3 regions of the Arthrobacter sp. HLT1-20 genome follow, and region 1 is predicted to be linked to each of the others. Evidence: riboswitches for the same ligand, from Rfam matches in the RefSeq annotation. Region 1 holds a riboswitch; each other region holds the start of a gene.
The links. A riboswitch is a leader RNA that binds a small molecule or an ion and turns the genes downstream of it on or off. The one in region 1 is predicted to bind thiamine pyrophosphate.

Region 1 (9,635 bases):
GCGGCACCCCTCCATCTTCCCCCATGGAAGGTGTCCCTAATTGACAGCGGCACACCCACCTCGCACAATTGAACGGTGTTCAATTACTTTGATGATCTCGCCGGCCGGCAGTTGACCGGCGCCACCCTGACCCGCGAGGAGGCCCTGGCTATCCTCGAATCCACCGACGACCAGCTTCTGGAAGTGGTGGCCGCAGCAGCGCGCCTGCGCCGCGCCCACTTCGGCAACACCGTGAAGGTCAACTACCTGGTCAACCTGAAGTCGGGGCTGTGCCCGGAGGACTGCACGTACTGCTCACAGCGCTTGGGCTCGGCCGCCCAAATCCTGAAATACACCTGGCTCAAGCCCGAGGACGCCGTGGCGCAGGCAACCACCGGCATCCGCGCCGGCGCCTCCCGCGTCTGTATGGTGGCCAGTGGCAAGGGCCCCAGCGACCGGGATGTGGACCGCGTGGCCGGGATGGTCAGCGAGCTCAAGGACCAGCACCCCGACGTTGAGGTGTGCGCGTGCCTGGGCATTCTCAAGGAGGGTCAGGCAGGTCGCTTGAAGGCCGCCGGGGTGGACGCCTACAACCACAACCTGAACACGAGCGAGGAGATGTATGCGGACATCTGCTCAACACACGAATTCTCCGACCGCGTGCGCACCGTGGAGCAGGCCAAGGACGCCGGCCTCTCCCCCTGTTCAGGAGTGATCGTGGGCATGGGTGAAACCCACGCCCAGCTCATAGATGCCGTGTTCGCCCTGCGCGAGCTGGAGAGCGATTCCATCCCCGTGAACTTCCTGATGCCGTTTGACGGGACCCCGCTGGAGGGCACCTGGCTGCTGACCCCGGCTGCCTGCCTGCGTGTGCTGGCCCTGGTCCGCTTTGCCTGCCCCGCCACGGAACTGCGCATGGCCGGCGGGCGCGAGATGCACCTGCGCACGCTTCAGCCGCTGGCCCTGCACGTGGCCAACTCCCTGTTCCTGGGCGACTACCTCACCAGTGAGGGCCAGGAGGCCACGGCGGACTTGGACATGATTGCGGACAACGGTTTTGTGGTGCTTGGCAGCAAGGTCGCCCAGGAGCCGGACGACGGCGGCACCTCCCTGGGTGGGCCCCTCACCATTCGCCGCCGGGGCGCGGGCACAGCCATGGCCCCCAATGCTTGATTGCACCGGTTCGGTGTCATCCCTCGTGCCGGCCACCCCTCCTGCCCGCGCCACACTCATTCAGCGGGACCGCGGATTGTTGTGGCACCCCTATGCCCCCTTGGACGGTGACGCACCCTATGCGGTGCACGGGGCGCAGGGCACCCGGCTGAGCCTTTCCGCGGAGGACGGCAGCCGTTTTGAGGCGGTGGATGCCATGAGTTCCTGGTGGTCGGCCATCCACGGCTACCGGAACCCTGCACTGGATGCGGCCCTGCTGGAGCAGGCGGGCCGCTTCAGCCACGTCATGTTTGGCGGCCTGACACACGAGCCGGCCGTGCGGCTGGCCGAACAATTGGCCGCCATGACCGGACTGGACCACGTGTTCTTTGCCGACTCCGGCTCGGTCTCCATTGAGGTGGCCCTGAAGTTGGCCGTGCAGTACCAGTTGGGGCGTGGCAGGCCCGGCCGCAGCCGCTTCCTGGCGCTGCGCGGCGGCTACCACGGCGACACCTTCGCCGCCATGGGTGTGTGCGATCCCGTGGACGGCATGCACGCAGCCTTCCCCGCCCAGATTCGGGAACAGCTGTTCCTGCCCCGCCCTCCCGCGGCCCGGCTCATGGGCGGCGTGCTGAGCGCCGACACTGTTGAGGTGGCTGCATGGATTGGCGCCCTCGAGGCCATGGTCCGCGCCCACAGTGACGAGCTGGCGGCCATCATTGTGGAACCCGTGCTGCAGGGCGCCGGTGGCATGCACGTCTATGCTCCCGAGTGCCTGGCCGCCGCGCGGCGGGTGGCCGATGAGAACGGCTTGCTGTTGATTGTGGATGAAATCGCCACAGGCTTTGGCCGGACCGGGAAACTGTTCGCCTCGCAATGGGCGGGCGTGGTTCCGGACATCATGTGCGTGGGCAAGGCGCTGACCGGCGGCTACCTGACTCTGGCCGCCATGCTGTGCTCCGCCCGTGTGGCCAAAGTGGTCACCAACTCCCCGCTGCGGGCGCTGCTGCACGGACCCACCTTCATGGCCAACCCCCTGGCGTGTGCCGTGGCGTCAGCTTCCCTGGACTTGCTGGCACGGCATGGCTGGCAACAACAGGTGGCCGGCATCGAGCAGGGACTGGCTGCTGCGCTGGCGCCGGCAGGTGCTCTCAAATCAGTCAAGGATGTCCGGATTCTGGGTGCCGTGGGCGTGGTGGAGTTGTCCGTGCCCGTGGATGTGCCGGCCGTGACGGCGGCGGCCCTGGCGTGCGGCGTCTGGGTCCGCCCCTTCCGCAATCTGGTCTACACCATGCCACCGTTCATCAGCTCAGCAGACGACGTGGCCACGGTTGGCGCAGGAATCTGCGCCGCCGTGGCCCGGGTGCACGGCTGATGGCCGGGGCAACAACCGCCATGGCGGCGTGGCTTGACTCGCGGGCCCATGTGCGCGAACGGCGCGGCATCCAACGCGGCACCGCGCCGCAGGCCACGCTGGTGGATCTGGCCTCCAACGACTACCTGGGGCTCGCCACCGATCCCCGAGTCATCGAAGCAGCCACCGCGGCGCTGCAACAGTACGGCGCCGGGGCCCGCGGTTCCCGGGTGGTGTGCGGCACCACGCCCGAACACCAGAATCTGGAGGAGCAGCTGTGCCTGCTCACCGGCCAGGAATCGGCGCTGGCCTTTTCCAGCGGCTACACCGCCAACATGGGGGTTCTGACAGCCCTGGGCGGGCCCGGAACTCTTGTGATTCACGACGCCCATGTGCATGCATCATTACTTGACGGCATCCGGCTCTCCCGCTCCCCCGCCCTCGAAGTGGCCCACCAGGATGTCGCCGCCATTGCGGCGGCTCTGGCCGGGCGCACCCAGCCCAGGGCCGTGGTGGTGCTGGAGTCCATCTACTCCGTGCTGGGGGACGCTGCGGATCTGGCTGCCGTGGCCAGCCTGTGTGCCACCTTTGACGCACTGCTGCTGGTCGATGAGGCCCATGGGATCGGCGTGGCAGGCCGGGGGCGGGGCGCCGTCCACGCCGCCGGTTTGGCCGCCGCCCCACATGTTGCCGTCACCGCCACGCTGTCCAAGTCGCTGGGCTCCCAGGGCGGGGCTGTGCTGGGCTCGGCCGCACTGCGGGACCACCTGGTCAACACGGCCAGGACATTCATCTTTGACACGGCATTGGCACCGTCGGCGGCAGCCGCAGCCGCGCGGGCCGCGGCCATTGTCCGCCAGGAGCCGGAGCTGGCTGGGCGCGTGCTGGCGAACGCGGCAGTCTTGGCCGCCCGGTGCGGTGTTCCGCAGGCCGCGGGCGCCGTGCAGTCCATCCCGGTGGAATCGGCATCCCGGGCCGCCGAGCTGGCGTTGGCGCTCGGGGATCAGGGTGTTTCGGTGGGATGTTTCCGCCCGCCCAGCGTGCCCGACGGCGTGTCCCGGCTCCGGCTGACGGCCCGGGCCAACCTCACGGCCACGGAACTTCAGTGGGCGGCTGGCACCGTGGCGCGTGTCCTGGAATCCGGCAGGAAGGGCGGCCCGGCATGAGCTACACAGTCATGGGCGAGCCAGCCCAGGTCCGGGACATCATGCGCCGCACGGACGACTTCGCCCCCACGAACGCACTGACCTCAGTGGTCCCGCTGGCCCCGGCCACCCTGCGCATCCTCAGCAAGGTCCGTTTTGCGCTGCCCCCAGTACTGGCATCGGCCACGGGCGCCCAACACCGGGCTGTGCGCACCATGGTGGGCCGATTTTTCACGCCCGCCAAGGTTTCCGCCATTGAACCCCGCGTCCGGGAGCTGGCACGGGAAAAGCTTGCGGCCACCAGCCTGGCACTGGGTCAGGGCCCGGTGGACCTGGCGGAGTCAGTGGGCAGGCACATTCCGCCGGTTGTCATGGCCGAACTCACGGGGCAGCCAACCCCGGACCTTGACCTGCTGAAACGGTGGAGTACGGATTCCCTGGAACTGTTCTGGGGCTGGCCCGATCCCGACCGTCAGCTGGTGCTGGCTGCCAGTGCTGCGGAATTCTACGTGTGGCTGCGGCAGGAGGCGGCAGCCGCCCGGGGCACGGGGTCGCTGTTTGGCGTGCTGGACGCGGCCGGGCTCTCCAGCGCCGAAGTCTGTTCGCTTGGCTACTTCCTGGTTATTGCGGGCCAGGAAACCACCTCTCAGCTCATCAGCACCGTCTTGTTCCGGGGGCTGGAAACAGCTCAGGCAGAATTCGCCGGCGGCTGGGCCGCCTTGGGCGATCCGGCCGCTGCCCGCAACCATGTCCGGGCGGTGCTGGCCACCGAATCTTCCGTGCACACCTGGCGGCGTGCAGCACTTCGCGATACCCAGGTGGCGGGCCAAGCCATTCCGGCCGGGGCGGAAATCCTGCTGGAATTGACCGGACGGCATCCCGGGCAGGCGGCACCAACGGCTTACTCGCTGGCTTTTGGCCACGGGCTGCACCGCTGCTTGGGTGCCAAGCTGGCAGAGCTGGAAACCGCGCTGGTCTTGGAGGAGACCGCCCGGGCCCTGCCGCGCCTGGAACCGGCGGGCCCCCCGCCACCGTGGCTGCGGCTGCTTTCCTTTCAGGCCCCACTCACTGTCCACGCCCAACTCACCAGCAAGGAACTCCCATGAGCGTCACCTATATAACGGGCACCGACACCGACGTTGGAAAAACGCTGACGACGGCGGCCCTGGCCGTGGCGCTGTCCGCCACCGGGGCCAGCGTGGCCGTGTACAAGCCAGCCCAAACCGGCGTTCCCGTGGGCGGTCATGGCGACATTGACGAGGTTGCCCGGCTCAGCGGCGTTCACGCGGTTCATGAGGGCATCCGGTTCGATGACCCCATGGCACCACGGGCGGCCGCCCGCCGGGCCAACCGTGACTTGCCGGGGCTGGCGCACCACGTCAACCGCATTGCGGACTTGGCGGCCAGCCATGACCACGTGCTGGTGGAGGGCGCCGGCGGAGTCCTGGTGGAGCTCGATGCCGCGGGCCGCACCCTGGCGGATCTCGCGGCGGCAAGCACGGGAGCCCCGCGAAGCGGTTTCGTGGTGGTCTGCCGCAGCGGCTTGGGCACGCTGAACCACACAGCACTGACGCTGGAAGCGTTGCACAGTCGCGGCTTTGCCACCCCGGCCGTGGTGGTGGGCTCCTGGCCGGCAGCGCCGTCGAGCATTGACATCAGCAACCGCGAAAGCCTGCAAGGCACTCCGGGTGCCCAGTTTCTGGGATGCCTGCCGGCCGGGGCGTCGCGACTGGACCCCTCAACGTTCCGGCAGTTGGCTCACAACTGGCTGACACTACCCACGTGGGAATGATCGTGGCACAAGGGCCAGCCTAGTCGTTAGGGGACTCTGGCCTTGGCCGTCCCGGCCACAAGCACGGTGAGGCCGGGACGGCGGGTGCGTTCCAGTTCCAAACCAGCCTCCGCCAGCCCCCGGATGGTTCGTTGCGAGAGTGGCGGCAGCTGGGGCAGGACCGTTTTCGGAGATCGGGCCACTGCAACAAGAAGGGAAATTCTGTGCCCGCCACCGTGGACTTCCACGCGGGCGTAGTCGCTGTCGCATCTCCAGAGCAATCGATCCAGATCGCGGTACGGGATGGCCACCGTCTCCGGGCCCGTCGTGACTGTGATCCGATCATTGCCAAAACTGACGGCGCAGGGAACGGTCTTGCGGCCCACGATTCCCTAGAACAGATAGTAGCCCGGAAGCCCGATCAATAGGCCGAACACAATGATGATGAACCTGGCGCTGCCAAGGCGAAGGAGGAACGTGTCAAAGGAGATCAGCAGCATCAATGCCACTGCGCCACCGAGAAGGACCACTCCTACGATGATCATGGTCAAAGTTCGCATCGGCAGGGGGATCGCCGAAAAATATACCCGCGTTCCCGGGCTTGTATCCGCCCACGACGGAGCAACCCTGACAGGTTTCGCCTTCTTCGACGGTTTGCATGCACTAAACGTGATTCGGCTCAGAAGGCCAAGCCACATCCACGCCACGGCCGGGATGGCCCCCATTTGCACCAGAAAAAGTAAGCTGCGGGGCCGTTCAGGAAGTTACTTCAAAATGCTGCTGCCGCCAAACACCATCCAGTGCAGCAGCACCCCCGAAACGGCGGCACCTACAACGTGGAGAAGCACACCCAGCCAGGCGCGTTTCACGCCGAGGGTGAAATTGACGAACGCAAAACCACACAACCACCCTCCCAGCAAAGTCAGCAGGAACGGCAACAGGTCCATACCGTTGCCGGCCAACTACCAAGGCAACGCCAGTGCTACACACCCGAGGGCCCAAAACAGCGGGTATCGATAAAACCTTCGCGAAAGCGGGGCATTCGCTGGCGGATCAGTTTCAGTCAATACCTTGGACATTCTTCGAAGCACTCACTTTCGATGTGGATATGACCGATCATAATCCGTGTAGGTATATCCAACACCGACGATGGCCGGGACCGATATGTCACCGGTCCCGGCCATCGTCGTGGCTCTACGGCGCTGAAGGCAGCGAAAGCTCCGGCAGGTACACCTTGCCGCCCGTGGCTAGAAACTGTTGGCTCTTCTCACGCATGCCGGCGTACATATCGGCTATCGCTGCCTGGGACTCGGCGGAGCCGTACTCGTCCCTAATGTCCTGACTGATGCGCATGGAACAGAACTTAGGTCCGCACATGGAACAAAAATGTGCAGTCTTGGCCGGTTCGGCCGGCAGCGTCTCGTCGTGGAAGGACTCTGCAGTGACCGGATCAAGGGACAGGGCGAACTGGTCGCGCCAACGGAACTCGAAACGAGCCTTGGACAGGGCGTCATCGCGTTCCCGGGCGCCGGGATGGCCCTTGGCGAGGTCAGCCGCGTGCGCAGCGATCTTGTAGGTGATCACGCCGGTCTTCACATCGTCCTTGTTGGGCAGGCCCAGGTGCTCCTTGGGCGTCACGTAACACAGCATGGCCGTACCGTAGCGGGCAATCTCAGTTGCCCCGATGGCCGAGGTGATGTGGTCGTATCCGGGGGCGATGTCTGTCACCAGCGGCCCCAGTGTGTAGAAGGGCGCACCCTTGCACAGCTCCTGCTGGCGCTCAACGTTTTCCCGGACCAGGTGGAACGGGATGTGTCCGGGGCCTTCCACCATCACCTGAACGTCAAACTCCCACGCCCGCTGCGTCAATTCGGCCAAGGTGTCCAGCTCAGCAAATTGGGCGGCGTCATTGGCGTCGGCGATGGAGCCCGGACGCAGGCCGTCGCCCAATGAGAATGCCACGTCGTATTGTGCAAAGATCTGGCACAGCTCGTCAAAGTGCGTGTACAGGAAATTCTCCTGGTGGTGGGCAAGGCACCAGCCAGCCATGATGGCACCACCGCGGGAGACAATTCCGGTCACCCTGTTGGCGCTCAGCGGGACGTAACGCAACAGGACTCCTGCGTGAATGGTCATGTAGTCAACGCCCTGCTCACACTGTTCAATCACCGTGTCCCGGAAGATCTCCCACGTCAACGCATTGGCTTCGCCATTGACCTTTTCCAGCGCCTGGTAAATCGGCACTGTGCCAATCGGGACAGGTGCGTTACGGATGAGCCATTCCCTGGTGGTGTGGATGTCATCGCCAGTGGACAGGTCCATGACGGTGTCCGCACCCCACTGGGTTGCCCACTGCAGTTTGTCCACCTCCTCGGCGATGGAGCTGGTGATGGCCGAGTTGCCAATGTTGGCGTTGATCTTCACCAGGAACGCCCGGCCAATGATCATGGGCTCTGATTCCGGGTGGTTGATGTTGTTGGGGATGATGGCCCGGCCGGCCGCCACCTCGCTGCGCACCAGTTCCACGTCGCAGTTCTCCCGGATCGCGACAAATTGCATCTCGGAGGTGGTGATGCCGCGACGGGCATAGTGCATTTGTGTGGCGGACCGGCCGGCCAGGGCACGGCGCGGCTCAGGTACCAAACCCTTCCATTCGGCGGATGCGGCGCCCCTGCGCACGGCGGACTTGCCGTCATCGAGCAGGTTCCGTGTGCGTCCACGGTAGATTTCCGTGTCGTTGCGGGCACTGATCCACTCACGTCTAAACGGCTGCAGTCCCATCACCGGATCGCTGCCCGGCCCTGCGGTGCGGTACACCCGAAACGGTGCGTTAGCCTGGCCGTTGGGCGATGGCTCCAACGCGATTTCGGTCACTGGTACGCGAATTCCCGATTCCGTGTCCACGTCAAAAGCCAGTGAATGCGATTTCAGGGAATGCGTTTCAGCCTGCTCCAAACCCTTGATGGCAGGGGTGATTGTTGTTGCTTTGGGGTTCACAGATTGCTCACTTCCTTCGCCGGCATTACCCGGACAGGTTCAACGGTCGCAGGCTGCTTCAGCCTGATCTCAGCCCCTGCAAGGGCTCCCGTGTGGTCGGAAGAAACGCTACCACGCACCGCGGCCCACCATTTGCCACGTGAGCTCAACCGGTTCCACACAACACAACCTGGAAAGCGCTAGCATGAGGGCATGACTTTGGCAGCCAAACCGGCACTTCCGTCACTATGAGCGCCGCTGATCAGCCGCCGCTGGCGTTTCCCCCTGACTCGCCCGATATCAGGCTGTTGGTAGACCTCACCAGTCACGCCAGTGACCTCTCGGAGGCGTCTCACACTCTTCGTCTTGCGCTGGAAGCCGGTGAGGGGGAACCCCTCTGGTTCCCCCTCACAATGCAGGCGGTCACTGCATACGTCCGCCCCTTCGTCCTCTCGAATGTGCGTAAACGGCTGGATCAGATGCCCCAGTTCACCGGTATCCCAGCTGAGTTGCAGTCACTTCATGACACCATCCGAAAGTACCGCAACACCACGGTCGCCCATTCCCAATCCGACCTCACCATGCCCGTCGCGGTTGCACTTCTCAACGAACACGGTACCGTCCGCGACGTCCAGGGATGGACGCTCCAGCAGCCGATGCCTGGTTCCGTGGCCAATGACTTTGAACTCCTCATTGACGCCGTCCAGACGATCATCGAGGATGCAACAAGGCCCGTCGCGGACAGGCTTCGGGAGCGCTTTCGTGGCGAGTCCGCCGAAACGATCGCAGCATGGCCGAAACTCGAGTTCATCGCCGCCAGGGACAATGAATTCTCCGGTACCCGGCAACGCCCTAGGGCGCCGCGGTTCACAACTTATTGGCGGATCGACAGTGAAATTGTGCCCAGGGACGCGTTTCCAAACTCCCAGGGCAACGACCCGCTGCACAGATGATGTGCACCATCGGGAGGGCCATTGTCGTCTGGACCGGTCTTACGCTTCCTCATAGCGGTCATAGGCGTGTCAGTCACGCGCAATGAACTTCTCGGGTGCGAGCGAACACGCGTGCACGGCCCGGTACTCCTGAAGGTGTCGCCGGGGCAATCTAGGGGTTAGGGCGCAAATATTGGTAGATGGCTTGGCGGCTGACCACGAATTCTCGGGCAAGGGCGAATTTTGCCTCTCCGGCAGCGGCTCGTTGAATTGGTGCGCCTGTCTGCTCGGCGTTCAACATCTTGCCTCTGCCGTTCTAGGTGCCG
Region 2 (9,635 bases), on a different contig from region 1:
ACTTGCCGTAGTCCTGCCCTTCCTGGGTGCCGCCTGGGCGTTTGTGCTCATCCGCCATCCCCGTGCCCAGCGCCGCGTCAGCCTCGGAACCCTGACCATCACCTTGGCTTTGGAAGTTTATGTCCTGGCCAACGTGTGGCATTCCGGACCCATAGCCGTGCAATTGGGCGGGTGGGCCCCGCCCTTTGGCATTGTCATGGTGGCCGATCAGTTCTCATCCCTGCTCCTGGTTGTCTCCTCCGCCGTGAGCCTGGCTGTCCTCGCCTACGCCACTGGGCAGGGTGCCGCCGACGGTGAGGAAAGCGGACCAGTTTCCGTCTTCCACCCCACCTACTTGATCCTGGTGGCCGGAGTTTCCAACGCGTTCCTGGCCGGCGACCTCTTCAACCTTTACGTGGGCTTTGAGATCTTGCTGACGGCCAGCTACGTGCTCATGACTCTTGGCGGGACCGGATCGCGTATCCGGGCCGGCATCACCTACGTTGTGGTCAGTGTGGTTTCCTCGCTGCTGTTCCTGATCGCGATAGCCATGATTTATGGCGCCACGGGAACAGTCAACCTGGCCGATCTGGCCATCAAGCTCGGTGAGCTGGATCCGGGCACACAGCACCTGCTTCATGTGCTCCTGCTGGTGGCGTTCGGCATCAAGGCCGCAGTCTTCCCGCTCTCCTTCTGGCTCCCCGACTCCTACCCCACAGCGCCCGCTCCCGTGACAGCCGTGTTCGCCGGTTTGCTGACCAAGGTGGGTGTCTATGCCATCATCCGCACAGAAACGCTGCTCTTTCCCACCGACCATTTCAACTCTGTGCTCCTTGTGGTGGCGTTGCTGACGATGGTGGTGGGAATTCTGGGCGCCATAGCCCAGACGGACATAAAACGTATGCTGTCCTTCACCTTGGTGAGCCATATTGGGTACATGATTTTCGGCGTCGCACTCTCATCGGTGATTGGCCTCGCCGCCACCATTTTCTACGTCATCCACCACATCACCATCCAAACCTCGCTGTTCATGGTGACGGGCCTGGTGGAGCGGCGCGGCGGCAACTCCTCAATCATGCGCCTGGGCGGGCTGGCCAAGCTTTCGCCCATCCTGGCCGTGCTGTACTTCATCCCCGCCATGAACCTGGCCGGCATCCCGCCGTTCTCCGGTTTCCTGGGCAAGTTGGGGCTCCTGCAGGCCGGCGTGGCCAATGGCTCGCCGCTGGCCTATGCACTGGTGGTGGGCGGTGTGGTTGCCAGCCTGTTGACCCTGCTGGTGGTGGCTCGCGTGTGGAACCGTGTGTTCTGGCGCAGCACTGCAGACGCCGAAGACCCAGACCCCGTACTGCTCTCCACCGCACCCGATGCCAGTGGGCGTGAAAGCATGCGGGCGCTGCGCACCAGCAAGCATGTGGACGCCACGGAGGGGCGATTCTCGGGTGAGGACGAGGTGCCCATCCTGCCAAAAATGATGATCTACTCCACCATGGGTCTGGTGGTGCTCGGCCTTGCCATGACCGTTTTTGCCGGGCCGCTTTTTGACCTGAGCCAGGACGCAGCCACCAGCATGTTGGAACGGACCGCCTACATTGAAGCCGTCCTCGGGCAGGGGGCGGGCAAGCCGTGAGCCAGGGCATAAAAATGAAACGCAACGGAACTGCCATGCAGAAACTGCCGCTGCTGGTGTGGCTTGTTGTGGTGTGGGGTGCCTTGTGGCAGGACTTCAGTGCCGGGAACCTGCTCTTTGGCGCCTTGATTGCCATTGGTGTTTCACGCGCTTTTTACCTGCCGCCGGTGGAACTCAGTGGACGCTTCAACGTGCTGCGTGCTCTGACGTTTGCCCTGTGGTTCATCAAGGAAGTCACGGTGGCCAGTTTTCAGGTTCTGTTTTGGGCCTTGACCAAGGGCCCGCGGATTCGCAACGCGGTTATCGCCGTACCGTTGCGCAGCAGCTCTGACCTGCTCATGACGGCCGTGGGGCATGTGCTCTCCCTCATCCCGGGTTCCCTGGTGGTTGAGGTGGATCGTGGCACGGCAACGCTCTATGTTCACGCCATGAACGTGGAAACCCCGGCAGCCGTTGAACAGGTGCGCCGCGGGATCCAGGACATTGAGGCCGGATTGATCCGGGTGATGGGCACCAAGGAAGAGTTGGCCGCACTCAAGGCGGAAGCCGCCGGTGCCCCCATGGTGACCCACATTGCCCCCGCAGTGCCCGCTACGTCTGCGCAGGAGGAAAAATGACCGCCATGGGCATTGTTGTCATCATTGTTGCCGCAATACTCGCGGTGGCCGCTGCCGGAACCATTTACCGCATTGCCGCCGGGCCCTCCCTGCTGGATCGGGTCATTGCGGCAGACGTTTTGTTGGCCATTTTCGGTGCCTGCCTGGCCACAGAAATGGCCATGAACAAGCACACCGACAATTTGGCGCTGTTGGTGGTCCTGACAGTCATCGGCTTCATCGGCTCGGTCACCGTGGCGCGCTTTGTGGCCCACAGGAAGGAAGACGGATGAACGTCCTGATCGATACGTTGACGGCGATTTGCCTGCTGGGCGGGGCTCTGATGAGCCTTGCGGCCGCCATTGGCCTGCTGCGTTTCCCGGACCTGATGAGCCGCATGCACGCAGCCACCAAGCCGCAGGTCTTGGGGCTGTTGCTCATGCTCTCCGCCCTGGGATTGCAGATGCGGTTGTGGTCGCTGCTGCCGATCCTGATTGTGGCGTGGCTCTTTCAGCTGCTCACGGTGCCCGTCTCCGCCCATATGGTGGGCCGTGCCGGCTACAGGACCAAGCACCGCCGCCCGGAACTTCTCAGCGTTGACGAGCTGGAGCAGGTTGTTGCCGCGGCCGTTGAAGGTGAGCGCAAAACCTAATCCGCCTGCCGAACGTACAGTTGATGCCGATGTTTAACAACAACATCGGCATCAACTGTACGTTCAGATTCATTTTTTGGGGCGCTGGCGGCCGCGCCTCGACCTCTTTTAGACCTCTTCGGGATGCTGGCTGAAGCGGGCGATGGCCTTTTGAGTGGTTCGGCCGGCAATGACCTGAATGATGGCTGCCACTGCCGAAGACACCAACGCAAACGTCAGGGCTGAACGCAGGCTGTTTTCCAGGTCCGTACCGTCTTTGGGTGGCTTGTTTCCGGTGCTTTTCTCCCAAACCGTGTCCACCAGCTTGCTGGCCACAAAACCAGCTCCGAGACTCACGCCTGTGCCGAGCAATTTGTAGACGATGTTCATGAAGTGCTCCTTAGCTGTGCAGGGCTGACCCATGCCGGGCAAATACCTTGGGTTCAGCCTAGCGCCTCGGGCTTGGGCCGGCGCTTCACGGCGCTTCCGAGCGGCGGTTTTGCGGCGCCCATTTGTTCGTTGATGGCGAGCAAATGTCGTACGTAATCAATTGACGCTTCCCTTGAAATCTCCGTAGAGTTGCCACCAATTGGCAGAAATGTGTGATCCATAACATAGATGTATGGTCAGCTGCTTGCGGAACTACCGAGGGGGAAGTGTGAAACGTGCTCTAAAGAACGTTGCCACCGGGGCATTGGCTCTGGCCATCATTGCGGGAGGTGGCGTGGCGGCGTTACTTCCAGATACCCTGCCAACAGCCCAGGCGGCCACAACGCCGCAGGGCATCCTGCCCACACCGCAGGAAGTCAACACCACTGGCGTCTCCGTTCCCTTGACGGGTTCCGTCAAAGTCGCCGTGGGTGCCACAACCGACGCGGCCGCAAAGAATCTTCTAGGCCAAGTCATCAACAAGGCTGGCGGAACGGCCACGTTCGTTGATGCCGCAGCCTCCACGGGTGCCACGGTATTTCTTGGCACCACAGCCAACAACCCCGCCTTGCCGGCGGCCCTCACAGCAGTTGGTGCAATGGGCGCCGACGCCCTCGCCGCCGAAGGATATGTGATTGCCACCGGAAACAATGCCGGAAAACCCACGTTGGTGCTCAACGGAAAGGATGCCACGGGCACCTTCTACGCCGTACAGAGTCTCAGTCAGGTGGTGGCCAACGGAGCCGCCCCCGCCATGACCGTCAAGGACTTCCCGCTCATGTCCATCCGTGGCGGCATTGAAGGTTTCTACGGCATTCCGTGGTCGCACCAGGCCCGCCTGGACCAGTTGGAGTTCTACGGCAAGCACAAGATGAACACCTACATCTACACGCCCAAGGACGACAACTACCTGCGCGCCCAGTGGCGCGACCTCTACCCCGCAGCGGAACTGGCCGACCTGAAGGAGCTCGTGGACGAGGCCAACGCCAACCACGTGAACTTCACCTTTGCCCTGTCCCCGGGCAACGACGTCTGCTACTCGGACAACAACGATTTCGCCGCCACCGTGGCCAAGTTTGAGCAGCTGCGCAACATTGGCGTGAGCAGCTTCTACATTGCCCTGGACGACATCAACCCAGTGTTGAACTGCGCCGCGGACAAGGCCAAGTTCACCAGCTCCGGATTCCGCAAGCTGGCCGACGGCCAGGCGTTCTACCTCAACCGCATTGTCAACGACTACGTCAAGGTGCACAATCTGCAGCCGCTGCAGACAGTTCCCACCAACTACAACGGCTCCGCCGAGGATCCCTACAAGGATCAGTTTGGCCTGGCCACAGATGATTCCATCCTGATCCAGTGGACGGGCGAGGGCGTTTTCTCCAACACCATCACCGAACAGTCAGTGACCCGGGCAGTGGAGAGCTACAACGCCGAGCACTTCTACATCTGGGACAACCTGCCGGTCAACGACGGCCAGCGCGGGCGCCTGTTCCTGAACCCGGTGGAAGGGCGCGATCCCAACCTGTACAAGCACATTGACGGGATCACCTCCAACCCGATGATCGAGGGCTACGCCTCCATGATCGCCCTGGCTGGCTTTGGCGACTACTCGTGGAACGGCCCCGCCTACAACGCGGCCACCACGCAGTCCGCCATCATCACCGAGCTTGCCGGTACCGACGCTGCTGTCCGCAAGTCCCTGGAAACGTTCGTTGACTTGAACCAGAGCTGGAAGCCCTACCGCCCCGACTCCAAGACAGCTCCGGCCCTCAGCGCCGATGTGGCCGCCTTCTGGACCGCATACGACGCCGGAAACCTGGCGGGCATGAAGCCGCTGCAGGACCGCCTGGCCATCATCAAGGCGGGCCCCGCAACCCTGGCAACCATGGCCATGAAGGGCTTCTATGACGATTCCAAGCCGTGGATTGACGCGGCCGCACAGTGGGCCACGGCCATGGACAAGCAAATCTCCATGCTGCTTGCCATCAAGTCCGGCAACGGCGTTGTCGCGACCGATTCAGCCCTCGAAGCCAATGCTGACATGGCCTTGGCAAAGCGCGCCACAGTGCCCGATGTGGGGCCGAACAACATCGGCATCACGCCCAACCAGATCGTCCCCTCCGTGGGTGACGGCGTGTTTGAGCAGTTCACCACCGCTGCCCAGGGGCGCTACAACACCTGGCTGAAGCTGACTCCCGTGGCCGCCGCCAACAACTTCCCAGCAACCGCGTCCTCCTCCATGGCCACCTACCAACAGAACACCCCGGGCAAAATGGTTGACGGCAACGCCAGCACCCTCTGGTGGTCAAGCGTTCCCCCGGCTGTTGGTTCCTCCGTCACGATTGATTTGGGAGCCACGAAGCAGGTGGGCAAGGTGCTGATCCAGCAGGCCGATTCAGACACCCAGACCGGCGACATGATCTACAACGCGCGTGTTGAGTACTCCACGGACAACGCCACATGGACCGCCGCCGGCACCTTCCAAAGCAAACCGCGCATCGAGGCGAACTTTGACGCCCCCGTCAGTGCCCGCTACATCCGCTTGGTGGCCGCTGCCGCCAACGCGGGCAGCCAGTGGGTGAAGATCCGCGAATTCCAAGCCTTCGAAGCAACCCAGAAGCTCACCACCGATTTGGCTGGCGCGAATGGGACTGGTCCGGCAAGTGCCTTCGATGCCACCATCAGCACCGCCTTCGAGGCGGCCACGGAGCCTGTTGCCGGGTCACATCTGACGCACGTTTTGGATGCACCTGCCGCCATGCAATCCGTGGCGGTGGTGGGGCGCATCGCCGGTGATTTGCAGGTCAAGTCCGACGACGAATGGGTCACCGTGGGTGCCTTGAACCCGGCGGTCAGCTTCCAGGAAGCCCAACTGACGCAGGTAAACATCTCCGGCGTTCGGGTCCTGTTCAAGTCCGGGGCCGCCCGGGCCGCAGCTGCCGGGCCCGTTGTTTACGAGTTGGGATTGCGGCCCACGGGCGCCGTTGGCAGTGGACCCTACGTTGGCGATGTTGTACCGACGCCCACTGCGACGGCAACGCCCTCGGCAACGCCGTCGGCCACACCGACAGCGACGGCCACGCCCACGGCGACGCCGAGCGCCTCGCCGTCCACGTCGCCCAGTGCGTCGGCAACCCCGAGTGTGACGCCGAGCGCGTCGGTGCCGGCTGGTGGGATCGTGTTGAGTGCTGGCAGTGTCGTTGCCGGTGGCAAGCTCACCATCACTGGCGATGGCTTCAAGCCGGAAACGAGTGCTAGCTTCACCCTGCATTCCACCCCGATTGTCTTGGGTACCGCCACGGTGGATGCTCAGGGTGTTGTGACCTTGAGCGTGACCCTGCCGGCAGGTGTTGCTCCCGGTCAGCACAGCATTGTCATTGATGGTGTGGGAGTTGACGGGCAAGCCCGCCAGCTCAGTGCCGCGCTGACCATCACGGCCGCAACAACCGCCCCGGCAAGCAGCACGGCAACCGCTGCAACCAGCGCCCCGGCTGCGGACGACCTGGCCAACACCGGCGCCAACACCGCCCTGTTCGGTGGACTGGCAGTGTTGTTGTTGCTGGCAGGTGGCGCCGTGTTCGCGGTCAACCGTCGCAGGACAGCAAACCACTAACAGCGGGCAGCAAGTAGCAGTCAGCTTGCCCGTCGGGCGGGTACCGGAAATCCATCCGGTGCCCGCCCGCCGTCGTTAATCCACGCAGCGAAACCCAACCGGCTACCTCGGCGCAAGAACCTGCGAACCAGGCGCATTACGGCATGTCACACGGGGACATTAGTGCTGGGCATGGGGCGGGGGTAAACTGAAGCCGCAATTCAAACACGACAGGGGAGCGTCTACCCGCCTTGGGTACCGGCGCTGAGAGTGCGGTTCGCCGCAGACCCTCGAACCTGCTCCGGCTAGTACCGGCGAAGGGAGTCGAGTTCTCTTCGGCTGCGCGGAAAGTCCGCCGGCCGCCCCTCCTGCGAAGGAGGAAACATGAGCAAGTCAATCGCGAGCGAAAACGCCGCACCAAGCAACCCCAACAACCCGGCAGCACGCAAATCCACGTGGCGCGTGGTGGACATTGTTGTGGTGTCCGTTCTGGGTGTCGCCATCGGCGTCATCTTCTGGCTCTGGTCCGCCGGCTACGGCCTGATCAGCGCCTTCACCGTCGCCTTTCCGCCCATTGGTGCACTCTACGGCGGTGGCTGGTTGATCGCCGGCGTCCTGGGTGGCCTGGTCATCCGCAAACCCGGCGCGGCGCTCTACTGTGAACTCATTGCCGCAAGTGTGGAGGGCCTGTTGGGCACCCACTTTGGCTTCACCGTGCTGCTCTCCGGGCTGGTTCAGGGCCTCGGCGCCGAGCTGGGCTTCGCGCTGTTCCGCTACCGCAAGTTCAGCCTGATTGTGGCACTGCTGGCCGGAGCGTTGGCAGGCCTGGCCATGGGCATCAACGACTCCCTAGTCTGGAATGTGGCCTGGGCCATGGAATGGAAGCTCGTCTATGTGGTCCTGGCGATGATTTCCGGCGCCATCATTGCCGGATTGGTCTCCTGGCTGGCCGTGCGCGGACTGGCACGCACGGGAGCCTTGGCCAACCTGCCCTCCCGTGGCGCCGCAAGCGAACGAGCGGTCTAGGCATGGCTGCCGCGGCGAACCGGGGGGCAACCCCGGCGCGGATCAGTGCCAAAGGTTGGGGCTGGCAGCATGCGGGCCGGAGCAACAAGGCTGTGCATGACCTGGACCTGGAGATTTCTCCGGGAGAGCGGGTCCTCTTGCTGGGTCCCTCGGGTGCTGGCAAGTCAACGCTTCTGCACGCCCTGGCCGGGGTGCTGGGGGATGAGGAGGGCGCCAACGAGGTTGGTGAGCTTCTCATTGACGGCCGCCCGGCTACTGAATCACGCGGCCGGGCAGGGCTCATGCAGCAGGACCCGGACGCCCAAGTGGTGCTCTCCCGGATTGGTGACGACGTTGCCTTTGGTGCCGAAAACATGGCTGTCCCGCGGGATGAGATCTGGCGCCGCGTGTCGGCGTCTCTGGAGTCTGTGGGGCTGAAGCTGCCGCTGGACCACGCCAGTTCGTCCTTGTCCGGCGGGCAGAAACAGCGGTTGGGCCTGGCCGGCATGCTTGCCATGCAACCGGGCCTGTTGCTGCTGGATGAGCCCACAGCCAACCTGGACCCGGCCGGCGTGGTGGAGGTGCGCGACGCAGTGCGCCGGAGCCTGGACGAATCCGGCGCCACCCTAGTGGTGGTGGAGCACAGGGTTTCCGTGTGGCTGGAGGTTGTGGACAGGATTGTGGTCCTGGCCCCTGCCGCCCTGGGTGAGCCTGGCGGGGTGTTGTTTGACGGCCCGCCCGCCGCGGTGTTGGCGCAAAGCCGGGACCTGCTGACGGCTGCCGGGATCTGGGTGCCGGGCTACGTCCCGGCGGTCCGGCCCAGGCTGGCGTCATCCATGCACGACGCCGGGCGCACGCTGTTGCTTCAGGCGGACAGCCTGGCCGTCTCCCGCACCAAGGGACGGCGCCGGCACCCGGCGATTCCAGCAGCCGTGGTTCCGTCCGTGCGTGTCAGTGCAGGGCAGGCACTGAGCGTGACGGGCCCCAATGGGGCGGGAAAGTCAACGCTGGCGCTGACTCTGGCGGGCCTACTGGCTCCCGTGGGCGGGCAACTGCAGGCAACGGAGTCGCTGGCCCGCGGAGCCGGAACCGCTCCGCTGAAGTGGCGCGGTCGCCAGCTCATCAGCCGCATCGGCACAGTGTTTCAGGAACCCGAACACCAATTTGTGGCTGGCACTGTCCGCGAGGAGCTGTTGTTTGCGCCAAAACTGCTGGGGCGAGGTGGGGATTTAGTGGATGGGTTGTTGACGCGGTTGCGGCTGGAGCATTTGGCCAGCGCCAACCCGTTCACGCTCTCCGGAGGTGAAAAGCGGCGTCTTTCCGTGGCCACAGTTCTGGCGGCCAGTCCGCAGGTGTTGGTTCTGGATGAGCCAACGTTTGGCCAGGATGCCAACACCTGGGCCGAACTGGCATCCCTGTTGACCGAGCTGTTGGATGCGGGGACAGCCGTGGTGTCCGTGACGCACGATTCAGCCTTCAGCGCCGTGCTGGGTGGGGATCAGCTGGTGCTGGGCAGCCTGCCCGCACTCGATGGGGCGGTGCGGCGATGAGCGTTGACATCATCGCCACTCCGCGTTCCACGGCGTGGCTGGCACGTGCAAACCCGCTGGCGAAGCTGGGTGCAGGCATGGCGATCACGCTTGTTTTGCTGGTCAGTGTTGACTGGGTCTCGGCAACCGTGGCCCTCGTCCTTGAATGCGCGCTCCTGCCGATGGCTGGTTTGAGCGCCCGCATGCTGCTGCTGCGCGGCTGGCCCATCCTGGTGGCAGCAGTGGT
Region 3 (9,635 bases), on a different contig from region 1:
GCAGGCCGTTGGGAAGGGTCTGGCCGCGCACCACATTGCCCACGGGGTCGGGCAGGGTGGCGAGGTTCTCCAGCGCGTCGGCCAGGCCCTGGACCCGCGGCTTGGTCAGTGTGAGCCTGTCGAGCATGGGCACGGAGGTGCCGTTTTCCCTGCCTGCCGCCAGGTCTTTGGCGTTGGCGGCCAAGATCCTGTCCTGGTTTTCCAACAGGGCCTTGGCAATCGCGCGCAGCCCCTTGTCTTTCCAGGCCCGGTTGGCTCCGGCCATGCGACGCGCTGCCCTGCGGGCGCGGTCGGTGATGGCCCGAACTTCGGCGGCAATATTTTGTTCAACAATCTGCTCGGTCATGCCACAAGTCTATGGCACGGGCGCAGATCGCGCTGTGAGCTAACCGTTCAGCAGCACCAGGTCATCGACGTGGACCACTTCGCGTTCAAACTCCCGGCCCAGCTCCTTGGCCAGCTCCTTGGTGGAGCGGCCCAACATTTGGGGCAGGTCCGAATGCCGGTAGTTGACCAGGCCATGGGCGAACACCTTCCCTGCGGCATCGCTGATTTCCACAGCATCCCCGGCGTCGAAATCACCGCTGACGGCCGTAATGCCGGCCGGGAGCAGCGATTTGTGCCGCTCCCCCACAGCCCTGACGGCGCCGTCGTCCAGGACCAAACGGCCGCGAATGTCGGCCAGGTGCGCCAGCCACAGCATGCGCACGGGTCGCTTGTTGCCGTTAATGCCAAACCAGGTGCCCACATCTTCTCCCGCCAGGGCGGCAGCCGCCTGGCCGGTGGAGGTGACGAGTGCGGGGATTCCTGTCTCGGCCGCGATCAGGGCAGCCTGCACCTTGGTGGCCATGCCACCGGTGCCGACGCCTGCCTTGCCGGCGCTGCCAATGACAATGCCCTCAAGGTCTTCGGGTGAGGCAATCTCGCTGATCCGCTTTGCTCCCTGGGACGGCGGACCGTCGTAGAGCGAGTCCACATCGGAGAGCAGCACCAGGGCGTCGGCCTTGACCAGGTGGGCTACCAGGGCGGCCAGCCTGTCGTTGTCACCAAATCGGATCTCATGCGTGGCCACCGTGTCGTTTTCATTGACAATGGGGACAACACCCAGCAGCAGCAACCGTTCCAGGGCACGGTGCGCGTTGACGTATTGGTGGCGCCGCGTCAGGTCCTCCGCCGTGAGCAGGACCTGCGAGGCCGTGACACCGTGGGAGGTGAAGGCACGGTTGTAATGCGCCATGAGCAGGCCCTGGCCCACACTGGCTGCGGCTTGCTGGGTGGCAAGATCCTTGGGGCGGCGGCTCAGGCCCAGCGGCAACAAGCCCGCAGAGATGGCACCGGAGGAGACCAGGATGATCTCCGTGCCAGCCAATCGGCGCTCCGCCAGCACGGCCACCAGTTGGGTGAGGGCATCTTCAGAGATGCCGCCCGCCACTGATGTCAGTGATGACGAACCGACCTTGACAACTATGCGCGCCGCGGTGGCAATCTCTTGCCGCGAGCTCAGCGAGGTCACCTGATCCTGCCCCTTATCTCCCATTAGTTCTGCGCTGCACCCGTGCTGTCGGAGCCGCCTTCTGCAGCAATGTCCGCTGCAATGACGCGGGCCTCGGCGGCCTTGCGGGTGCTTGTCTCGGTCCAGATGCCTGCCTTGCGCTCGGCTTCCAGCTCGGCACGGGCGGCAGCCTTCGCGTCGCGGCGGTCCTGCTGTTCCTCACGCTTTTGTGCACGGGTGGGGCGGTCACCAAGATCCAGCAGGCGCAGGTCGGTGCCGCGCGGGGCGGCCAGGTGCTCGGCGCCACCCATCATGGTGGGCTCCCAGTCGAAGATCATGCCATGCTCGCCACCAATGACGACGGTGTCCCCGGGTGTGGCACCGATCCTGAAGAGTTCCTTCTCGACGCCGGCCTTCGCCAGCCGGTCTGCCAGGTAGCCGATGGCTTCCTCGTTCTGGAAATCGGTCTGCTCAACCCAACGCTCGGGCTTTTCACCGCGAACACGGAACAGCGGGGACAGGTTGCGCTCCTCACGGCGAATGGTGAAGGATGTTTCGTTGACGGCGCGGGGGCGCAGAATCACCGGGGTGACCTTGACGGGAGCATCGGCGAGGGTCTTGCGTGCTGCCGTGACAATCTCTGCCATCGCGAAGCCAAGCTGCTTCAGGCCCTCATGGCTTGCCGCGGAGACTTCGAACACACGGTAGCCGCGGGCTTCCAAGTCAGCCTTGACGAAACCGGCCATGTCCCGGCCGTCCGGGGAGTCAACCTTGTTCAGGGCAATCAGGCGGGGACGGGCGTTGAGGGGAACCACGTCGCCGTCGGTTCCTGCGAAGCTCATGTCGACGTCGTACTGGTCGAGTTCGCGCTCAATAACGGCCAGGTCGCTGATGGGATCGCGGTCGGCCTCGAGTGCTGCACAGTCAAGGACGTGCACAATCGCGGCGCAACGCTCCACGTGGCGCAGGAAGTTGTGGCCCAGGCCCTTGCCTTCGCTGGCGCCTTCGATGAGGCCGGGCACGTCGGCCATGGTGAAGCGGACCTCGCCAGCCTGGACAACGCCCAGGTTGGGGATCAGGGTGGTGAAAGGGTAGTCGGCAATCTTGGGCCGGGCCGCAGACATGGCAGCGATGAGGCTGGACTTGCCGGCGGACGGGAAACCCACCAACGCGATGTCGGCAATGGATTTCAGCTCAAGGACAATGTCGGCCTCTGAGCCTGCAATACCCAACAGGGCGAAGCCCGGGGCCTTGCGTTTGAGTGAGGAAAGGGCATTGTTGCCGAGCCCGCCCAGGCCACCCGCGGCAGCGACGTACTCCGTGCCGATGCCAACGAGGTCGGCGAGGACATTGCCCTCCTTGTCCTTGATGACAGTGCCATCGGGAACTTCAAGGATCAGCGAATTGCCGTCCTTGCCGTCGCGCCAGTCTCCCATGCCGGGCTGGCCGTTGCCGCCGCGACGGTGGGGGGCATGGTGGAAGTCAAGCAAGGTGGTGGTCTGGTCGCTGACACGGAAGGTGACACTACCGCCATCGCCGCCCTTGCCGCCGTCGGGCCCGCCCAACGGTTTGAATTTTTCACTGTGAACTGAGACGCAGCCGTGGCCGCCAGTCCCGCCGGATACGTGCAAAACAACCCGGTCAACAAAGCTGGCCACTGAAATCTCCTTGAATAGAACTTGGTTTGTGCGCACCAATTATAGTCCGATGCTGGACTAGGGCCTGATACCGGCCGAAAAGTGTAGCTGTGTTAAAAGCCAGTGGAGCGAGCCATGCGGCCCGCTCCACTGGAAAAGCTTTGGTATTAGACCGCAGCGACGATGTTCACAACACGACGTCCACGACGTGTGCCGAACTCGACGGCGCCTGCATCCAATGCGAACAGCGTGTCATCCTTGCCACGACCAACACCCTCACCGGGGTGGAAATGTGTGCCGCGCTGGCGAACGATGATTTCGCCTGCCTTGACAACCTGACCGCCGAAGCGCTTTACGCCCAGGTACTGAGCGTTGGAGTCACGACCGTTGCGAGAGGAACTCGCACCCTTTTTATGTGCCATTTGAAAATGCCTGCCTTTTTACTAAAAGATTCTAAAGTGGATCGAACTTCAAAAGCGCTTGATTAAGCGATTGAAGTGATCTTGACCTTGGACAGTTCCTGACGGTGACCCTGGCGCTTCTTGTAGCCGGTCTTGTTCTTGAACTTCTGGATGACGATCTTCGGTCCACGAAGATCCTCCAACTTCTCAGCCGTAACCTTCACATTAGCCAGGTCCTTCGCGGCTGTGGTGAGCTTGTCACCATCAACCAAGAGCAAAGCGGGCAGCTCAAGCGTGCTGCCAACTCCACCGGGGACGCGGTTCATGGTCACGTGGTCTCCGACGGAAACCTTTTCTTGACGGCCGCCTGCGCGGACAATCGCGTACACCACTGGGGAACTCACTTCTCTCGACGTTTATTACAAAGTTTTTGTGCCGGTAGGAATCATGATTGACATCTACCAACCGTATGCGCCCGCTGTTCAGAATAGAACGGGCACGGGGTGCATACTACGTGCCTCAACGCCGTGGACCTCAATGGAGTTCTGCCATGGAGTGGTTGCCCTAGGTGTTGGCGTAAGCACCGAAGATCAAGAATACGCTAACTCTGTCTCCGGGCGCAAATGACACTGATTACCCGCATTTCTGGTGGACGAAAGAACAAAGCTAAATTTGTTCGCCTGCCATAGAGGAGCGGGAAACCGTACTCACCAACTTTAGCGTGGATGTGGCGAGATTTTGCCATTTTGCCCCAAGACTCGCCGCGATTGTGCCCCAGAGCTGGTGGTGTTAATCACCCAAGGCCCCCATTGGCGCGGATTTGCGGGCTGAACTGTCCACGGTGCTACCTAGGATGCTGTGTGGGGCGGCAAAAAAGTCCACCTCATACTGGGCCGAGTGGGCAAAAGCGGCCCGCATGCCTTCGCGTTCCTGCGCCGAGCCGCGCCGCGCAGCTGCGTCCATGATGGCTAAGGCAGTTTCCGTGGCCTCGGCAAAGGCTTCGTCGGCATAGGTCTCCAACCAGCTCCCGTAGGGGTGCTTGCCCGGGAAGGACACGTAGTCCTGGTGCAGTACCCGGCCAACTTCTGCGTACAGCCAGTAGCAGGGCAGCACGGCTGCCACCACTTCGCCGTAGCTGCCCGAGAAGGCCACCCCTTGAAGATGGTCAACATAGTGCTTGGTGACGGGGCCCTGACGCAGCTCCGTGGGGTACTGGCTGAGCCAGTCGCGGTGCAAGGCCAGTTCAACGTCCAGGCAGTTCTGCGCTCCGCCAGCCCAGAACTTTTGTTCCGCCTCGGTGGGCGCCAGGGCGCTGGCCCGGGCAAGGACACGCGAATAGGTGCTCAGGTACAGCGCGTCCTGGGCAAGGTAGTAGGCAAAGTGGTCATGGTGCAAGGTGCCGGCGGCGAGCTCCTTGATGAAGTCGAGGCCAAAAATGGCTTCTCGCTGCTCCTGGCATTCGTGCCAGAGCTGCCGACTGAACGCATCCAGGCTCGGCGCCGCACTGTCCCACAAGGCATGGAAGTGGTTAATGGGGCCCGCCCCGGCACCCACCGCCAACTCGTTGGCGGTTTCCAGGGCGCCACTTAGCCAGGCTTTGGCGTGGCGCACACTGGCTGCCCAGTCCCCCGTCCGCGCCTGTAGGGTGGCCACGGCGGCAGAAAGCGAACAGCCTGTGCCGTGAGTGTTGGTGGTATCCACTCGCGGTGCCGTGAACACTTCAACGGTGCCGTCACCTTGCACGAGTGCGTCCAGGCACTCCTCCCCCGGCAGGTGCCCGCCCTTGACTAGAACGGCCACACTGTAGGCAGCCGCCAGTTGGCGGCCCTGTGCCAGGGCTTCGTTGAAGTTCTTGGCCTCCGGCTGCCCCAACAAAACCGCCAATTCAACAATGTTGGGCGTGACCAGGTGGGTACTTTCCAGCAAGTCCAACAGGGCCTGGCGGGCCGCCGGGGCCATGAGAGCATCGCCACTGGTGGCCACCATGACCGGATCCAGAACCACCACGGCTGGCCGCGTCCTGGCCAGCCAGGCGCCCACGGCCGCCATGACCTCGGCAGTGCCGAGCATCCCGATCTTCACGGCATCAATCACAATGTCGGCAGAAATGGCGTCCAGCTGTTCTACCAGGAAAGCAACCGGCGGCACATGGACGCTGCCCACACCGCGCGTGTTCTGGGCCGTCAAGGCTGTCAGTGCCGCCATGGCGTAGCCGCCGTGGGCGCTGATGGCCTTGATGTCCGCCTGGATGCCGGCACCCCCTGAGGGGTCTGAGCCGGCAATGCTGAGCACGCGCGGGTGCCTGACGCCCAGTGGTTGCCGGGAGCCGGGCCTGGCGTCCGGGGTGGGTGAAGCCAAAAATGGCGGGGCAGAAAGCAAGGTTTCCATGGACATCCCTTCGCCGGTGCTAGCCGGGCAGGTTCAACGGGTCTTTTCTCAGCCGGACCTCTTGTCCAGGCACCCCGTGTCGCTCCCCACCCTAAACCCCGCCTTGCCGCTTAAACGAAACTGACCCGCAATAAACGGCGAAAAACAGGCTCAAGGAGCGATTTTTCGGCGTTTTCTGCGGGTCAGTTGATGAGGGTTACAGCTCCGAGGCGGGAACTCCAACACCTAAGATGATCGGCTCGGAATTCCTGGCCGGCTTGGCAGCAACCGGAAGGTCCACGGCAGCACTGCTGTGCTGCACCGAACCCTGTGCGGGCGCCTGCGACTCACCGGTTTCCACTGCCATGTCCGCCCCACCCTGCGCGCTGCGGGCGCTGCGGTTGCGGCGTCCACGGCGTGAGCGTGAGCGGTTGTTGCCGCCTGCCTCGGCGGTGTCCGGCGCCGACTGCTCCTGTCCCGGGCTGGCCAGCTGGTCCAGCGCCTGAGTCAGCCCGGCCAAGGCCGCAGCCTGGTCGGCATTGCTGGTCTCGGCGAATCCGGAGCTTTCGCTGCGGTGGCCGCGGGGCAGCTCAATGGCTTCCCCGCCCAGGGTGAGTGTTGCGGCGTCGGACGCATCATTGTCTTGCTGCACCCGCTGCTCAGCAACGGGAGCTGCGGGAGCATCGTGCTCATGGTGCGACGCTGCAGCGGCTGCGGCAATGTTCGCCAAGGCAGCGCGGGCCTCATGGGCCTTTTGGGCCTTCTGGGCGTCGGTGGGTTCCTCGTGGTGGGCCTCCACCGGGGCGTGCTCAGCCTGCTCCGACTCGGGCTTGGAACGGTTGCGGTTGCGCTTGCGTTCGCTGCGCGTGGACCTGTTGGCCGTGCGGTCGCCGTCGCGCTGGTCCGCCGCCACCTTGGCCGCATGGGCCTGCGGGGACTCCACAGCAACTGTGTGCACGCGGCGGTGCTCAACCGGGATCTCATGCGTGACCATGCCGCGGCCCAGGCAGGTGCCGCACTGCTCGCCGAAGACCTCCAGCAGGCCCGTGCCCATGCGCTTGCGCGTCATCTGCACCAGGCCCAGGCTGGTCACTTCAGCAACCTGATGCTTGGTCCTGTCACGGCCCAGGCACTCAACCAGGCGGCGTAGCACCAAGTCCCGGTTGGATTCGAGCACCATGTCGATAAAGTCAATGACAATGATGCCGCCGATGTCGCGCAGGCGCAGCTGGCGCACCACTTCTTCGGCAGCTTCCAGGTTATTCTTGGTGACCGTTTCTTCCAGGTTGCCGCCGGAGCCGGTGAACTTGCCCGTGTTGACGTCAACCACAGTCATGGCTTCGGTGCGGTCAATGACCAGCGAACCGCCCGACGGCAGGAAGACCTTGCGTTCCAGTGCCTTGGAGATTTGCTCGTCGATCCTGTGCGCGGCAAAGATGTCCTCGCTCTTGCTCCACTTTTCCAGGCGGTCCAGCAGATCCGGGGCAACATAGGTCACATAGGCCTCAATGGTGTCCCAGGCGTCCTCGCCGGAAACAACCAGCTTGGAGAAGTCCTCGTTGAAGACGTCGCGGACCACCTTGATGGTCAAATCGGGCTCGCCGTAGAGCATCTCAGGGGCCAGCGTCTTGTGGGAGGATGCGCGGTCGTTGATGCCTTCCCACTGGGCGCGGAGCCTGTTGATGTCATTGGTGAGCTCCTCCTCGGAGGCACCTTCGGCAGCCGTGCGCACAATGACGCCAGCATTTTCGGGCAGGTGGTCCTTCAGGACGCGCTTGAGGCGGTTGCGTTCGACGTCGGGCAGCTTGCGGGAGATGCCTGTCATGGAACCACCCGGCACAAACACCAGGTAGCGCCCGGGCAGGGAAATCTGGCTCGTCAGGCGGGCGCCCTTGTGGCCCACGGGGTCCTTGGACACCTGCACCAGGACGGAATCGCCGGACTTCAGTGCGTTCTCAATGCGGCGCGGCTGGCCGTTGAGGTTGGCGGCGTCCCAATCAACTTCACCCGCGTACAGCACGGCGTTTCGGCCGCGTCCAATGTCAACGAAGGCAGCTTCCATGCTGGGCAGCACGTTCTGGACCTTGCCCAGGTACACGTTGCCAATGAGGGAATCCTGCTGCGTCTTGGAAACAAAGTGCTCGGCCAAGATGCCGTCCTCCAGGACACCGATCTGGATCCTGTCGTCCGACTGGCGAACAACCATGACCCGGTCCACGGATTCGCGGCGGGCCAGGAATTCGGCTTCCGTGATGACCGTGCGGCGCCGGCCGGAGTCACGGGAGTCGCGGCGGCGCTGCTTCTTCGCTTCCAAACGGGTGGAGCCGCGCAGGCTCGTCACGCGGTTGGAGGCGCTGGCACTGGGCTCGGCGGGGGTGCGGGGGGCGCGGACGCGGGTCACCGTGTTGGGCGGGTCCTCGTCGCTGCCGCCCGTCAGCTCCAGATCGGCATCGCCACGGCGGCGACGACGACGGCGACGTGAGGTCACGCCGTCGTCGGGCACCTCATTGTCCTGCTCAGCGTCCGCTTCGTCCTCTGACTGGGCGGCTTCGGTCTCTGCGGGGCGGGTGCGGCGGTTGCGGCCGCGGTTCCGGCCGCGGCGTTCGCCGTCGTTGCCGTCTTGCTCGTCGTCGCGGTCGTCGTTGTCATCCTGGGCAACAACGGCAGGCACAGCCATGCTCATGTCGGGAGCCAGGAAAAGCGTGGACATGCCGCTGCTCGGGGCCATGAACAAGGCCTCGGGTGCGGCGGGGGCCTCCGCCACTTCCTCCGCCACGGACGCCTCGACGGGCGCCGGCTGCGCTGCGGCTGCCTCCTCGGCCGGGGCTTCGGCGGGGACATCCTTCTTTACTGCGGGCTTGCGACGGCTCCGCGTGGTCTTCGGGGCGGCCTCGGCTGCTGCTTCCTGTGCCGCAGGCTCAGCTGCGGGCTCCACAATTGCCTCGAGCAGCTCAGGTGCCGGGGCTGCTGCCTTCCGGGTGGCGCGGCGGGGGGCCTTGGCAGCGGGCGCGGGCTCTGCCGCGTCAACCACGTCTGCTGCAACTACTTCTTCGGCGGCCTTGGCGGGCGCTGCCTTGGTGGTGCGGGTCCGCCGGGCGGGCGCCTTGGCCACGGGGGCCTCGGCGGCTTCCTCGGCGGGAATGTTCAATTCACCCTGGACAGCAGCGGGTGCAGTAACAGGTGCCGTTGCACGGCGGCGGGCAGCCTTTTTGACGGGCGCCGCCTCGGGGGCTGCTGCTTCAACGGAGTCGAGCTCAACGGCGTCGAGCAGAGCGGCTGGCTGCTCGGCGGGAGCGGCTTCCTTTTTGGCACGGCTGCGGCGGACCGGCGCCTTCTTGGCCGGCGCTGACTCCGCTGCCATTTCAACGGCAGGAACCTCTGCCGGGCTGGTCACTGCGGCCGTGGCACGGCGCGAACGGGGAGCCTTGGCCTTGGCGGGGACCGCCGCTGCCTCTGTGGCATCAAATGTGGGCTGTTCATTATTCATAGTGGGCGTTACTTTCGCGCCAAAACAGCGCACCCACATCGAGCGCCGAAATCGGCTGATGTGCCAACACCCGCAGGCGTCGACGGAAGTCGTCTAATTACTTCTCAGGCGGCACCAACTTCTGGGTGCGCAAGCTCTGATAAGCCAATGGTTTACGGAAACTGTCCGGTGGATGGCTGCACACACTGGCAGCGTCGTCACCGGCAGCCCGTGGGCGTGCCATTGGACTGAAAGACGCATGTGGATCGCCA

Region 2: another riboswitch for thiamine pyrophosphate. It lies ahead of ACX80Q_RS02375 (ECF transporter S component); the one in region 1 lies ahead of thiC (phosphomethylpyrimidine synthase ThiC).
Region 3: another riboswitch for thiamine pyrophosphate. It lies ahead of thiD (bifunctional hydroxymethylpyrimidine kinase/phosphomethylpyrimidine kinase); the one in region 1 lies ahead of thiC (phosphomethylpyrimidine synthase ThiC).

Annotation. Positions count from the first base shown of each region.
Region 1 covers NZ_JBTNDR010000003.1:106,236-115,870, reverse strand. Annotated here, with positions in the region: gene bioB (biotin synthase BioB) at 76-1,152, shown strand; gene ACX80Q_RS03075 (adenosylmethionine--8-amino-7-oxononanoate transaminase) at 1,145-2,506, shown strand; gene ACX80Q_RS03070 (8-amino-7-oxononanoate synthase) at 2,506-3,651, shown strand; gene ACX80Q_RS03065 (cytochrome P450) at 3,648-4,736, shown strand; gene bioD (dethiobiotin synthase) at 4,733-5,422, shown strand; gene ACX80Q_RS03055 (hypothetical protein) at 5,449-5,787, opposite strand; gene ACX80Q_RS03050 (hypothetical protein) at 5,794-5,946, opposite strand; gene ACX80Q_RS03045 (hypothetical protein) at 6,166-6,363, opposite strand; gene thiC (phosphomethylpyrimidine synthase ThiC) at 6,596-8,398, opposite strand; TPP riboswitch at 8,393-8,500, opposite strand; gene ACX80Q_RS03035 (hypothetical protein) at 8,626-9,330, shown strand; gene ACX80Q_RS03030 (recombinase family protein) at 9,626-9,635, opposite strand, start outside.
Region 2 covers NZ_JBTNDR010000002.1:238,076-247,710, reverse strand. Annotated here, with positions in the region: gene ACX80Q_RS02405 (Na+/H+ antiporter subunit D) at 1-1,606, shown strand, start outside; gene ACX80Q_RS02400 (Na+/H+ antiporter subunit E) at 1,621-2,223, shown strand; gene ACX80Q_RS02395 (monovalent cation/H+ antiporter complex subunit F) at 2,220-2,495, shown strand; gene mnhG (monovalent cation/H(+) antiporter subunit G) at 2,492-2,854, shown strand; gene ACX80Q_RS02385 (DUF4235 domain-containing protein) at 2,963-3,223, opposite strand; gene ACX80Q_RS02380 (beta-N-acetylglucosaminidase domain-containing protein) at 3,492-6,875, shown strand; TPP riboswitch at 7,077-7,194, shown strand; gene ACX80Q_RS02375 (ECF transporter S component) at 7,239-7,880, shown strand; gene ACX80Q_RS02370 (ABC transporter ATP-binding protein) at 7,883-9,409, shown strand; gene ACX80Q_RS02365 (energy-coupling factor transporter transmembrane component T family protein) at 9,406-9,635, shown strand, end outside.
Region 3 covers NZ_JBTNDR010000006.1:7,704-17,338, reverse strand. Annotated here, with positions in the region: gene ACX80Q_RS05105 (glutamate-5-semialdehyde dehydrogenase) at 1-346, opposite strand, end outside; gene proB (glutamate 5-kinase) at 386-1,537, opposite strand; gene obgE (GTPase ObgE) at 1,537-3,150, opposite strand; gene rpmA (50S ribosomal protein L27) at 3,297-3,551, opposite strand; gene rplU (50S ribosomal protein L21) at 3,614-3,922, opposite strand; gene thiD (bifunctional hydroxymethylpyrimidine kinase/phosphomethylpyrimidine kinase) at 4,320-5,924, opposite strand; TPP riboswitch at 5,907-6,005, opposite strand; gene ACX80Q_RS05075 (Rne/Rng family ribonuclease) at 6,115-9,384, opposite strand.